One region of the Azospirillum sp. INR13 genome, then DNA from elsewhere that is predicted to be linked to it. Evidence: riboswitches for the same ligand, from Rfam matches in the RefSeq annotation. Region 1 holds a riboswitch; the other holds the start of a gene.

The links. Region 1 has a riboswitch for thiamine pyrophosphate ahead of F1643_RS07495 (ABC transporter substrate-binding protein). Riboswitches for the same ligand answer to the same signal wherever they lie in the genome.
Region 2: linked by a shared signal. The riboswitch ahead of thiC (phosphomethylpyrimidine synthase ThiC) and the one ahead of F1643_RS07495 (ABC transporter substrate-binding protein) in region 1 are both predicted to bind thiamine pyrophosphate.

What each region holds. Positions count from the first base shown of each region.
Region 1 is NZ_VUOI01000006.1:146,177-150,966, reverse strand. It holds gene F1643_RS07500 (branched-chain amino acid ABC transporter permease) at 1-719, opposite strand, end outside; gene F1643_RS07495 (ABC transporter substrate-binding protein) at 724-1,860, opposite strand; TPP riboswitch at 1,931-2,045, opposite strand; gene F1643_RS07490 (DMT family transporter) at 2,079-2,993, opposite strand; gene F1643_RS07485 (ferredoxin) at 3,235-3,567, opposite strand; gene F1643_RS07480 (ABC transporter permease) at 3,755-4,790, shown strand, end outside.
Region 2 is NZ_VUOI01000025.1:1,628-6,417, reverse strand. It holds gene argB (acetylglutamate kinase) at 1-602, shown strand, start outside; gene F1643_RS16605 (hypothetical protein) at 622-921, shown strand; gene F1643_RS16600 (magnesium transporter CorA family protein) at 964-1,947, shown strand; TPP riboswitch at 2,040-2,173, shown strand; gene thiC (phosphomethylpyrimidine synthase ThiC) at 2,294-4,051, shown strand; gene greB (transcription elongation factor GreB) at 4,162-4,722, opposite strand.

The sequences.
Region 1 (4,790 bases):
ACAGCCCCCGGCACCGACCCCCAGCCCCCGATGGTTACCGCGATGTAGGCCTTCAAAATCAGGTCGCCGCCCGCGGTCGGCGTGACGAAATAGCGGTTGGCAAGCAGCAGCCCCGCCGCCCCGGCACAGGCGGACCCGATGGCGAAGGTCACCAGGATCATCGCGGTGACCGGCACGCCGCAGGCCCGCGCCATCTCCGGGTCCTGTGCCGTTGCGCGCAGCCGGCATCCCAGCTGCGTGCGGGCGAACACCCATTGCTGCGCGCCGATCAGCAGCGCCGCCACCGCGACGATGGCGAGCGACTGCTCGGGAACCGCCAGCCCGCCTATGTAAAGCGTGTCGTCGCCGAACAGCGGCGGTGCGGCGCGCGGCTCCGGCCCGAACAGGATCGCGGCGCCGTTCTGCAGTATGATGCCGATGGCGATGGTGCTGATGAAGACCGACACCGGCGGCCGGCGACGCAGGGGCAGATAGGCCATCAGGGCCAGCAGCAGGCCCAACCCCGCCATCAGCGCCAGCACCACCGGCAGCAGGGCGATGCCCGGCAGCGGGATCAGCGGTGCCAGCGCCACCGCCAGCAGCCCGCCGGCCATGACCAGATCGCCCTGGGCGAAATTCACCGCCGAGGTGGCGTTCAGGACCAGCACGAATCCCAGCGCCACCAGCGCATAGGCCGCCCCAAGCGCCACCCCGTTGACCAGCAGTTGAAGCGCCGCCATCCGCTCACTTCGCCGCGAGCGCGGGGTCGTCGTACCGCTTCGCCAGCACCGGCACGCGGCTGGTCCCGTCATAGCAGACGATGACGGCGGAATGGGCCATGTTGCCCTTGCCATCGGATTTGTAGGTCATGGCGAGGCCCTTGAAGGTCTCCGACGAAAGAGCCTTGGCGATGGCATCCGGCGTCCGGGCGCCGGCCTTCACCGCTTCCAGCACCATGGTCATGCCGTCATACTGGCCGAGTGCGAAGGCATCCGGCTCCTTGCCGAAGGCGGCGCGGTAGGCGTCGGTGAAGGCCTTGACCTCCGGCGTACCGCCCGAGATGGGCGAGGCCGCGGTCTCGGCACAGACGCCCTTCAGCTCCGCCGGCTCCAGCAGGGCCGCGGTGCTCGGTTGATGCATGGCGGAGCCGGCGACGATGGGCACCGCCACCCCGCTGGACGCCGCCTGCCGCAGCAGCAGCGCGGTCGGGCCGGAGTGCAGATGCAGCATCAGCACGTCGGGCTTGGCGGCCAGTGCCTTGGTCAACACCGGCAGCAGATCCTTGGCGGCGGGGTCCACCCCCTCCTCGAAGACGGGCGTGACGCCCAGTGCCTTGAAGGCGGCGTCGAGATGCGTCTTGCCGCTCTGCCCGTAGGCGGTGGTCTGGTAGATGACGGCCGGCTGCCGCTTGCCCAGCTCCTCCACCACATAGCGGGCGTGGGCGGCCTTGGTCACGGCATCGCCGGGGAAGAAGCGGAAGACCCAGGGGTTGCTCTGCTCGGTGATCGACGCGGTGCCCGACACGGTGACCAGCGGCAGCTTCAGTTCCTGCGCCAGCGGCAGCATCGCCAGCATCTGGGTGCCGAGCATGCTGGCGGCGACCGCCCCGACCGTGCCGCTGCCGGCGGCGCGCTCCAGCGCCGTCACCGCCGCCTCGGGCGAGGTGCCGGTGTCGACGACCTCCGACGCGATGGCGATGCCGGCCGGCGTCTGCTTCAGCGCCAGGACCGCACCGTTGCGCTGGCTGGTTCCCTCCAGCGACAGGAAGCCGGTCAGCGGCACCAGCACCGGAAACGACAGCGTGTCGTCGGCCCGCGCGGCGGACGACAGACAGGACGATGCGGCCAGCAGGCCGATCAGGAGGGAAAGCGCGCGCCGCATGACCAAACTCCTTCCACACGCGCCGGCAAGCGGAGCGACGCGGAGGGGACGGAGCATTTGCAGGCGATCCGTCGGGTTCCGGTCGGCTCCCTTCGCCGGCATGACCCGGATCAGGTTCGATGGGTGTTGTCTCAGCCCGCGCATCCGCCGATCCGGCATCCGCACGGGCACCCCAGCCGTGAACAGGCGGCGAGAGTGTCGCCGCCGGGCCTGTCCTGTCAAGAACCCAGCCGGCGGCGCGCCACCGCGGTTTCACGATGCAGGATGTAGAGCCCGCTGCCGATGATGACCATGGCGCCAAGCAATACCGGCGCGGTCGGCAGGTCGCCGAACACCATCCAGCCGAACAGACTGGCCCAGACCATGCCGGTATATTCGAAGGGCGCCACCACGGCCGGTGGCGCACGGCGGAAGGCCTGGGTGAGCAGCACCTGCGCCCCGGCGCCGATTGCGCCGACCAGCGCCATCAGCCCCAACGCGTAGGCGGTCGGCGCGGTCCAGACGGGAATGGTCAGCGCGCCGCTGACCACCGTCGTCGTCAGCAGCAGATAGAGCACGATGGACGCGCTGGTCTCCGTCCGCGACAACCCGCGCACGGCGAGAGCGGCCAGCGCATAGAACAGGGCGGCGCACAGCCCGACCAGCACAGGCACCAGCGGCGCCCCGGCCGACGGCTGCGCCATCACCACCACGCCGCCGAACCCGACCACCACCGCGGCCCAGCGCCGCCAGCCCACCGGCTCCCCCAGCAGCGGAGCGGACAGAGCGGTGATGAACAGCGGCCCGGCGAAGCTCAGCACATAGACGTCGGCCAGCGGCAATTCCCGGAACGCATAGAAGAAGCACCCCATGGAGATCAGCCCGGCGAAGGCCCGCCAGACATGCCCCCAGGGCCGCCGCGTCCGCATCGCCGCGATCCCGCCGCCCCGCCACAGCGTGTAGCCGCCCACCAGCAGGAAGGCGACCAGGGAGCGCACGAACATCAGCTGCGGCACCGGGTAGTCGGCTGTCAGGAACTTGATCAGCGTGTCCATCGCCGCGAACAGCAGGATCGCGCCGAGGAAGCAGCCGACGGCATAGGGAACCGAATCGGCCTCGGCAGGCAGCAGGTCGGCGGTCTCGGCGTCGGTCATGGGGTCGGTTCGGGCGGGCAATGGCGGGGGCTGCCCACATTATGGGCAAATTCGCCCGCGTCCCAATGCCGCAACCGCAGGTCTGGTAGGCGTGGGGTTTTAGAAGTGTGGGCTTCGATTGCCTCCACCTATCCTCCCCCGCTGGGCGGGGGAGGGACTGCCGCCACCTTTCAAAACAAGCACTGCCCCCTCCCCCGCCCTGCGGGGGAGGGTTGGGGTGGGGGCACCGTCAGCCCACCCCTCACCGCGTCAACACCATCACCAGCCGCTCCACCGGCACATCCTTCACCAAATGCGACTCGACGATCTCGTCGATGTCCTCCGGTGTTTCCGGCCGGTACCAAATGCCTTCAGGATACACCACCATCAGCGGCCCGGCGGAGCAGAAGCCGAGGCAGCCCGTCAGCGCCATGCCGACATCGGCGAGCCCCTTGCCCTGAATCTTCTGGTCCAGGCGCTGCCACAGCGGATGCGCACCCTTGGCGGCGCAGCTGCCGCGCGGATGGCCGGGCGGGCGCTGCTGGGCGCAGCAGAAGACGTGATGGCGGAAGGTCTGCGGCAGGTCGAGCGGCATCGGGCATGCTCCATAACCATAATTTTCATATGGGTAAAAAGCATGCCAGAATGCTGCGCTGCGGCAAGACTTTTGTGACGCTTCCAAGTCTCAGGACCTCTTGGTTTTTTCCGCGTGACGAAATCCTTGGTCAGCGGCGGGGTTGCCGGTTAAGAATCCCCGGCAAGGGGCAATCCAGGAGACGCCGGTGCTGCTGAGCGGGTCGGGGAAGGGTCAGCCGGGCGTCGTGCCGGGCTGGGTCGGGTATGCGCTGCTGCCGGTACTCAACCTCGTCGCGGCTTTCGTGCTGTCGGGGCTGGTGATCCTGGTGATCGGCGAGAACCCGGTGGACGTGCTGTCGCTGCTGGTGACGGAGGCTCTGGGATATCCGGAGGCCATCGGCTACACCCTCTACTACACCACCAGCTACATCTTCACCGGGCTGGCGGTGGCCATCGCCTTCCATTGCGGGCTGTTCAACATCGGGGGCGAGGGGCAGGCCTATCTGGGCGGGCTCGGCGCCGGGCTGGTGGCGCTGGCGCTGACCGGCTGGCCCTGGCCGGTGGTGGCGCTGCTGGCGATCCTGGCGTCGGCCCTGTTCGGCGCCGCCTGGGCCTTCATCCCGGCCTGGCTGCAGGCCAAGCGCGGCAGCCACATCGTCATCACGACGATCATGTTCAACTTCATCGCCGCGTCGATCATGACCTGGCTGCTGGTGGACGTGCTGATCCGCCCCGGCAGCCAGTCGCCGGAAACCCGCGAGTTCGATCCCGGCGTCTGGCTGCCGTCGATGGACCGGGCGCTGGGCTGGCTCGGTATCGCGATTCCGGCCTCGCCGCTGAACCTGTCCTTCCTGTGGGCGCTGGCCTGCTGCGTCCTGTACCACCTGTTCCTGCGCCGGACCCGCTGGGGCTACGAGCTGCGCACGGTGGGCCGGAACGAGCGGGCGGCGGTCTATGCCGGTATCTCCCCTGCGCGGAACATCATCGTCGCCATGCTGATCTCCGGCGCCCTGGCCGGCTTCGTGGGCGTGAACGAGATCCTGGGCGTGCAGCACCGGGTGATCCTGAACTTCACCGGCGGGGTCGGCTTCGTCGGCATCGCCGTGGCGCTGATGGGACGCAACCATCCGGTCGGGATCATTCTGGCGGCCTTGCTGTTCGGGGTTCTGGCGCAGGGCGGCGGCCAGCTGTCCTTCGAATACCCCACGATCAACCGCGAGCTGGTGATGGTCATCCAGGGTC
Region 2 (4,790 bases), on a different contig from region 1:
TGGTCGAGATGGTGCTGGCCGGCTCCATCAACAAGCAGATCGTCGCCGCCATCAACGGCGCCGGCGGCCGTGCCGTCGGCCTGTCGGGCAAGGACAGCAACCTGATCACCGCCCGCCGTCTGGAGCGCGTGCAGCGCGACCCCGACAGCAACATCGAGCGGGTGCTGGACCTCGGCTTCGTCGGCGAGCCGTACAAGGTCAACCCGCAGATCCTGCATGCTTTGGCGCAGTCGGACATCATCCCGGTGATCGCACCGGTCGGCTTCGACGTCAATGGCGACACCTACAACATCAACGCCGACACGGCGGCCGGTGCGGTCGCGGCGGCGGTGAAGGCGGCGCGCTTCTTCCTGCTGACGGACGTCGCCGGCGTCCTCGACAAGGAAAAGAAGCTGATCGAGAAGATGTCGCTGGAGGATGCCCACAAGGCCATCGCCGACGGCACCGCGTCCGGCGGCATGATCCCGAAGATCGAGACCTGCATCGGCGCGGTGGAGCAGGGAGTCGACGCCGCTGTTATCCTGGATGGCCGCGTGCCGCATGCGCTGCTGCTGGAGATCTTCACCGAAGGGGGCGCCGGCACCCTGATCGGCAAGGCCTGACGCTGTTCAAGGGGGGGCGATGACCGACCTGCGCAAGGACCTGCTCCGCCAGATGAAGGCCATCCGCGACCGGATGGACCCGAAGCTGGTGGAGCGCGCCAAATTGGCGGCGTTGGGCAAGGTCCCCTACGACAGCGACTCCGCCAAGGAGGCGGTCGGCCATTTCCTGGATGCCAAGCGGGATGGCGGTGCCTTCCGCCGCAAGCTGGAACAGGCGCTGAAGGCGGAGGGGGAGACGCTGGACCTCGGCACCGAGGCGAAGTCACCCCCGCCGGTTAAACCGCCCGAGAAGCCAAGACGCGGCGGCCGGATGACGTAGGCGCTCCACCCGCCGTCTCGAACCCACGCAAGGAGCACAGCCTTGCTGCATGTCTTCGTCAATGACGGCGGTCTGCTGCGCTGGGCCAGGGAGGCCGCGGACGAGGTGGGGCCGCTGCCGGAGGCTACCGTCTGGCTGGATCTGATCAACCCGACCGCCGAGGACTTGGCGCGGGCGGAGGCGCTGATCGGCACCAGCCTGCCCACCCGCGAGCAGATGGCGGAGATCGAGGAGTCGAGCCGCCTGCGTATCGCCGGTGGTGCCCTGACCATGACCGTCACCGCCCTGGTCTGGGCCGACACCGACGAGCCGCGCATCGCCACCGTCAGCTTCGTGCTGGCCGGGCGCCGGCTGGTCACCATCCACGACATCGATCCGCAGGCACTGCTTGCCTTCCGCCGCCGCGCCACCCATGGGCAGGTGTCCGCCACCCGTGGCGAACTGGTTCTGGCGGCGCTGGTGGACGGGATGGTCGACCGCACCTCCGCCGTTCTGCGGCGGACCGGGGTGGAGCTGGACGTGCTGAACCGCCGCTTCTTCCGCGGGCGCAAGCTGCGCTCGCGCGGCGAAACGCTGGACGATGCCCAGACGCTCAAGCGCATCGGCCATGCCGGCCACCTGATCGGCAAGGCCCGCATCAGCCTGGCCAGCCTGTCGCGCATGACCGATTTCCTGGCGCGCGGCGACGGCTGGAACCCTGGCAAGGCGACGCGGCGCTGGGCCAAGACGACGCTGCAGGATCTGCGGGGGCTCGACCAGTATGCCCGTTTCCTGTCGGGAAAGGTCGCGTTGGCGCTGGACACGGCGCTGGGCCAGATCAACGTGGAGCAGAACGAGATCGTCAAGATCGTCTCGGTCCTGACGGTCCTGCTGTTTCCGCCGACCCTGGTCGCCAGCATCGGCGGCATGAACTTCGAGGAGATGCCGGGAACCGACTCGCTTTTCGGCTATCCCAGCGCCCTGGGGCTGATGCTGCTGTCGGCGCTGCTGCCGATGATCTATGTCCGTCTGAAACGTTGGATGTGACGCTGCATCCATACAGAACGGCTTGACAGTACGAACTGCTGATCGTCCGCGGTTCTTTCCTTTTGACAGGGTCCGTCCGTCCCGGCAGGATGGGCGCATTCCAGGGGGGTCCCGACAGGGGGCTGAGATACCAACGGCCGGACGGCGCCAAGCGTCTCCGGCAGCGTGGTGACCCTTCGAACCTGATCCGGGTCATACCGGCGAAGGGAGGGACCTCGTGACGGGCCGCAAAGGCCCCCGTCCGGCCGTAGCGACGCCCGCCATATCGGGAAACGGCCCGCACGAAGACACCGCACCTCCGTCCGCAGTCCCGGGTTTGTCCGCCCAACTCCGACGGAGAAACCCAATGCCTAAGGACCTCAACGAATCCGCCATCCGCATTTCGACCGGCCCGCTGCCGTCGTCGCGGAAAATCCATGTGCCGGGCACGCGTTTTCCCGACCTGCGCGTCGCCATGCGCGAGATCGCGCTGTCGGGCGGCGAGCCGCCGCTGACCGTCTTTGACGCCTCCGGACCCTACACCGACGAGGCCGTGGCGATCGACGTGCGGGCCGGTCTGGCCAAGCACCGCCGCGACTGGATCCTGGCCCGGGGCGATGTGGAGACCACCGACAGCGGCGTGCTGCGCGCCAAGGGTGGCGGGGCCGTCACGCAGATGGCCTATGCCCGCGCCGGCATCGTCACCGCGGAGATGGAATACATCGCCGTTCGCGAGAATATCGGCCGCGCTGCGGCGCTGGAATCAGTCCGAGACGGCGAGGATTTCGGAGCCGGGATTCCCGACTTCATCACCCCGGAATTCGTTCGCGACGAGGTGGCGCGCGGGCGGGCGATCATCCCCTCCAACGTCAACCACTCCGAGTCGGAGCCGATGATCATCGGCCGGAACTTCCTGACCAAGATCAACGCCAACATCGGCAACTCCGCCGTGACCTCCTCGATCGAGGAGGAGGTGGAGAAGATGGTCTGGGCGATCCGCTGGGGAGCGGACACGGTGATGGACCTGTCCACCGGTGCCGACATCCACCAGACCCGCGAATGGATCCTGCGCAACTCCCCGGTTCCCATCGGGACGGTGCCGATCTATCAGGCTCTTGAGAAGGTGAAAGGCAGGGCCGAGGACCTGACCTGGGAACTGTTCCGCGACACGTTGATCGAACAGGCGGAGCAGGGCGTCGATTACTTCACCATCCATGCCGGCCTGCGGCTGGCCCATATTCCGCTGACTGCCAAGCGGGTGACCGGCATCGTTTCGCGCGGCGGCTCGATCATCGCCAAATGGTGCCTGGCGCATCACCGCGAGAGTTTCCTCTACGATCATTTCGCCGACATCGTCGAAATCTGCCGCACGTATGACGTGGCCCTGTCGATGGGCGACGGGTTGCGGCCGGGCAGTCAGGCCGACGCCAACGATGCCGCTCAGTTCGCCGAGCTGGAGACCCTGGGCGAACTGACCAAGATCGCCTGGGCGCGTGACGTGCAGGTGATGATCGAAGGGCCGGGCCATGTGCCCATGCACAAGATCAAGCACAATGTGGAGAAGCAACTGGCTCTGTGCGGCGAGGCGCCCTTCTACACGCTGGGGCCGCTGGTGACCGACATCGCACCGGGCTACGACCACATCACCAGCGCCATCGGTGCGGCGATGATCGGCTGGTTCGGCACGGCGATGCTCTGCTACGTCACGCCGAAGGAGCATCTGGGCCTGCCCGACCGTGACGACGTGAAGGCCGGCGTCATCGCCTACAAGATTGCCGCCCATGCCGCCGACCTCGCCAAGGGCCACCCGGCGGCGCGACTGCGCGACGACGCCATGTCTCGGGCCCGATTCTCCTTCCGCTGGCGCGACCAGTTCGCCCTGTCGCTCGATCCCGAGACGGCGATGGCCTACCACGACGAGACCCTGCCGGCCGAAGGGGCCAAGACCGCGCATTTCTGTTCGATGTGCGGACCGAAATTCTGTTCGATGAAGATCACGCAGGAAATCCGCGACGCCGCGGAGTCTGGCATGGCCGAGATGTCGCAGAAGTTCCGCGAGGTCGGGCGGGGAGATTTACCAGCCGGCGGAGTGAGTGAAGTCTCGGCAGTGATGCCCCCTCCCTAACCCTCCCCTCTTCGAGGGAGAGGGGGCCGCCGCCGTACTCAGGCAAAGCTCCTACCCCCTCTCCTGCCGAAGGCGGGAGAGGGATGGGGAGTGGGCATCAACGCCCCCACTCACCCCGCATACCTGATCTCCAGCACCTCCACCTGCTCCATCCCTGCCGGGGTGCGGACATCCACCAGATCGCCTTCGCGGGCTTTCAGCAGCGCGCGGGCGATGGGGGAAATCCAGCTGACATGACCGCGGTCGGGATCGACCTCGTCGGCGCCGACTATCGTGATCGTGTTCTCGGATCCGTCCTCGCGGGCATAGGTGACGGTGGCTCCGAAGAAGACCTGTTCGCGGTTCTTCTGGTCCTGTGGATTGACCACCACCGCCGATTCCAAGCGCTTGTTCAGGAAGCGGATGCGACGGTCGATCTCGCGCAGGCGTTTCTTGCCATAGAGATAATCGCCGTTCTCCGACCGGTCGCCGTTGCCGGCGGCCCAGGAAACCACCTCCACCACCTTCGGCCGCTCCACCCGCAGCAGGTGGCGCAGTTCTTCCTGCATGCGCTGGAAGCCGGGCGGCGTCATGTAGTTCTTGAAGCCCTGCGGAAGCGGTGCCGGATCGTCGAGATCGTCGAGTTCGCTTTCGGGGGGCGTGTCGTTCTCGCGGGTGAAGGCCTTGCTCATGGTCCGACCTGTCCTGTGGCAGGGAGATAACGTCCGGGAAAAGGAAAAGGCGCCTCGCGGCGCCTTTT